2 regions of the Aneurinibacillus uraniidurans genome follow, and region 2 is predicted to be linked to the other one. Evidence: riboswitches for the same ligand, from Rfam matches in the RefSeq annotation. Region 2 holds a riboswitch; the other holds the start of a gene.
What was found. A riboswitch is a leader RNA that binds a small molecule or an ion and turns the genes downstream of it on or off. The one in region 2 is predicted to bind S-adenosylmethionine.

Region 1: linked by a shared signal. The riboswitch ahead of PO771_RS17925 (trans-sulfuration enzyme family protein) and the one ahead of PO771_RS09275 (homoserine dehydrogenase) in region 2 are both predicted to bind S-adenosylmethionine.

Annotation. Positions count from the first base shown of each region.
Region 1 is NZ_CP116902.1:3,582,044-3,584,249, forward strand. Features, by position in the region: gene PO771_RS17925 (trans-sulfuration enzyme family protein) at 1-817, opposite strand, end outside; SAM riboswitch class I at 907-1,033, opposite strand; gene PO771_RS17930 (hypothetical protein) at 1,184-1,375, shown strand; gene PO771_RS17935 (class F sortase) at 1,441-1,962, shown strand.
Region 2 is NZ_CP116902.1:1,846,444-1,848,649, reverse strand. Features, by position in the region: gene PO771_RS09275 (homoserine dehydrogenase) at 1-1,008, opposite strand, end outside; SAM riboswitch class I at 1,078-1,191, opposite strand; gene PO771_RS09270 (DUF1002 domain-containing protein) at 1,265-2,131, opposite strand.

The DNA of each region.
Region 1 (2,206 bases), 1.7 Mb from region 2:
ACACGGCCTCGATCTGCGGTTGTTTACAAAGCCACTCGGCAATCACCTGTGCATTATACTGCTGCCGCTCCATGCGCAGCGCCAGCGTTTTCAATCCGCGCAGCAACAGCCATGAATCCTGCGGACCAAGAATGGCTCCTATCGCATTCTGAATGAATCTAATTCGCTCACCTAACTTCTCATCCTTCGTCACGACCAGACCAGCAATCACATCATTATGTCCACCAAGATATTTAGAAGCGCTGTGAATGACAATGTCTGCACCAAGCTCAAGCGGTTTCTGTAAATACGGCGTCATAAATGTATTGTCTACAATCGTTAACAACCCGTGTGCCTTCGCCAGCGCGACTACACAGGGAATATCACTTATTTTCATCAATGGATTGGTTGGGGTTTCAATAAAAATCCCTTTTGTGTCTGACTGAATAGCTGCCTCAACCTCTTTCAGGTTACTCGTATCAACAAAGCTCGCCTGCACCCCATACACATTCAGCACTTCTCGAAGCACACGATACGTACCCCCGTACAAATCTTCCGTTACGATCAAATGATCACCCGGCGCAAACAGATGTAGCACAGCCGTTACCGCTGCCATACCGGAAGCAAACGCCGAAGCAACTGCCCCCTTCTCCAATCTGGCCGCTGCATCCTCCAGAACAGTTCGGGTCGGATTGGCCGTTCGGGAATAATCATATCCTGTGCTCTCCCCAAGCTTTGGATGAGCAAATGTCGCCACCTGATAAATCGGTGGGCTAACCGCCCCTGTCTGCGGATCTCTTCCGATACCTGCTCGCACTAACTCTGTTTCAATATGCATGTTCCTGCTCCCCTCTATAATAAAGTCCACAAAAAAACACCCTTCACAGATGGAAGGGTGTTGGATGCAGCGGTCCGCTCGTCTGCTACCTCTCATCTGTTAGAACACGTATGTTCTACAGGAATTAGCACCGTTCACACAATTGTCTATACAGACCATTCATGTGATGGTTGCCGGGCATCATCGGGCCAGTCCCTCCGCCTCTCTGGATAAGAGAATTCAATTTTTTCAATTATCAGCAATCATAAATCAAAAATGTTCATTTGTAAACCGCATTTTCATGGGTAACATTAACAAAATAGATTTTCACCATCAGGGAAGCTTAATAGGTGTAACGCACATTACAAATTTATTGAGGTGACATTCATGAAAAAGGTAATCGCATTTACATTAGCAGCATGTGTTGCCGGTTTTACGCTCCCAGCCTTCGCCGCTACTCCTGATACAACGCACAAAGCAAAACATCACCATCACCATAAAAAGGTGCATGCTAAGCATCATGGAAAAATGCATATTAAGGGACTGCCTAAGACAGGCTATGGCGGCGCAAGCGAATAAACAAAAAAAAGGGGGGCTTCCCCCTTTTTTGTACTGTGCACTATTAATTCAGAGGGGAAAATAACATGAGAATCCTAACCTGTCTTCTCTTGATCGCTATTTTTTTCTTTCCTTGCTCAACGATTGACGCCCATACTTCAAAAGCATTTGTACCCGTTCGTATCGAAATACCTCAGATTAAACTTAAAGCTGCTGTAGAACCTGTCTCCGTACTGGCAAATGGACAAATGGGGGTCCCACCTTCCTTTGAAAAAGTAGGCATTCTCACGCCTTGGACAAAGCCAGGTGAACCAGGCAATGCTGTGATTGCGGGACACTTCGACCACTATACAGGACCGGCTATATTTTATCGCCTAAGGGAATTAAAACGTGGTGATAAAATTTTTTTATACAACAGGAAAAATGACAAGCTTGTTTTTACTGTTAAAAATGTAGAATCATTTATGACCAAAAAAGCACCTTTAGAAAGAATATTCGGGCCCTCATCCAACGCTCAATTAAATTTAATTACTTGTAGTGGTAAATTTAATAAAAAAACACGTGAACATACCCAACGTCTTGTTGTGTTTGCTGAAATTTCCCCGTAACTTCTCCACTCCTTTTGTAACCAATATAAATAATCATCCGAACCTGGCCCTGAGCCGGGATTTTTTTATGGGATATTTTCACACAAAATCAGCATTGATTCATTTTTGCATTAAAATTTATGCACAAATGAATTGTATTTTCGACAAAAGTCCCTATTTTTCTATTATTTTTAACATTTATTTATTGGCATGACCCTTGCATATTACACATAATACAGACACAGTTTTGTAAAAAGTATAAACA
Region 2 (2,206 bases):
GATTTCTTCCGCTGCAAGCGCAACAGCCGCTGTTTCTGGAATAAATGTCGTACCGCGCACCGCATGTACAATATCTTCCACAATCGCACTTCCTGTCGGCAGCATGCCTGCTCCTTTACCTGTAAAGAATAAATCTCCTACCACATCCCCTGTAACAAACACACCGTTGTATTCATTTTTCACTTGCGCTAATGCATGCGAATGCGGCACAAGCGTTGGTGCTACCTGTACACGCAAGCTCGCACCGACCCGCTCGGCTGTGGCGAGCAGCTTTACCCGTAAGCCCAGATGACCAAATAACTCAATCTCTTCCGCTGTAACACTAGTGATCCCATCCCGCAAACTTGCTTTCTCGTCTATCTCTTCACCAAAACAGAGACGAGCTACAATCCGGATTTTATGAAATGCATCATATCCTTCTACATCGGCGGTCGGGTCCGCTTCTGCAAAACCAAGCTCCTGTGCCTCAGCAAGCACCGCTTCATATGGCAATCCTTCTTCTTCCATACGCGTCAGAATATAATTCGTCGTACCGTTCAAAATACCCGCCACACGCGTAATCCGATTTACATTCAATAGCTGGGCTAATGTATTCAGAATCGGAATCCCTCCACCTACACTTGCTTCGTATAACAAGCCGACCCCTTGCTCTTGTGCCAGCGTATGCAGCCAGGCCCCGTGTATCGCCAGCAGTTCTTTATTTGCAGATATGACATGACAGCCACGTGCAATTGCCTCTTCCATGTAACTAAGCGTTGGCACAAGGCCCCCCATCGCATCAACGACAACATCCGGCTCACTCGCCCAAACGCGAGCGATATTATCTGTAAGCAAACTGCGTTCCACTTCCACCTTACGCGGGCGCGCAGTATCACGCACCAAAATGCTTGCTATCTCAAATGCTACACCGGTCTGCTTGCGAAGCCGCTCGGCGTGCGTTTGTAAAATCGTCACCACTCCCGATCCTACTGTTCCAAGTCCAAGTAAAGCAATGCGTATGTTTTTCATATTTCCCCCTCCAGTTTCTATAAAAAAGACCCTCTTCCTAAGAAGAGGGTCGGGTATCCGAATATCCTCCTCTCATCTTCCAAAGCTTATGTACAAAGCTTTGATGGAATTAGCACCGTACAGGAAAACCTGTGGTTGCTGAGACTTCATCGGGCCATGTCCCTCCGTCTCTCTCGATAAGAGTTGTTGTTCTTTTGTACTATTCATTTAATTATCACATATCTTACTTGGATATTTCTCCCCTGTCAACCTGTAATTATGCAAACCAGCTCAGCATCTTATCAATTAAGTGCTTAAGGAACTGCAAAATCTCCTGAACAAACGACTTCGCTTCCGGATTGCTATTCAGAAAATCCTGCACTTGTCCTTTATAGCTTGAGATCTGGTCAAGCGTCTTGCTCCAGTCGATGTTTAAATTCTGGATTTTGCGCAAAATACTCACAAGCGAATCAATTTCCTGATCACTTAGTGTAAGCCCCATCTGCTGTGCCACATTGTTGATCATCTGGCGCAGCTGATCGTCGCTCATTTTGCCGGTCTGTTTGGCTAACTCTGCTTTCAGACGCGTCAGAAGCTCGGCTGCTTTTTCCTTATCACCAATCTGCTCGGCAATTTTCGATGTCGTTACCATTTCTTCACTGGCAACTTTTTTCTGATTTTCGTCGATTTTTGTACCCGTTACTTGTTCATACGCCTTCATGACGCCGGTTAAGCCTGCTGTACCTGATACCGGGAACGGTGCATCGACTTTTACATTGGCATCTTTCACACCCGCTGTTGCCAGTGCATTCTCATACATCGCTTTGCTGATGCCCGTAATGTTATTCGTCTCAACTTTAATCCCCTGACCCGGTTCTGCCAGTTGAATCATCGTAGACGAAATGGCCCGGGTGCCAATTACGTTCTTCGGCAATAGTCCATCGAGATATTTATGCTCTTCAGCATTCGTAACGGTAATTTCTTGCGCTTCCTTCGGTGGATTGAAGCGTCCTTTGATCTGTTGTTTTTGCGCTGACGACAAGTTCTGTCCGTATGTTACAATTGTGTCGCCTGGTGCGGCATCCGCAAAGGCGGTTGCGGTTGATAGAAGAAAGAAAAGCACTGTTAAAGCCAACTTTCGCACTTCTATCCACTCCTCCCCATGTCAAATATAGATTGGTTTTCCCACCTGATTATACCACAGGCATTTCAGACGGGA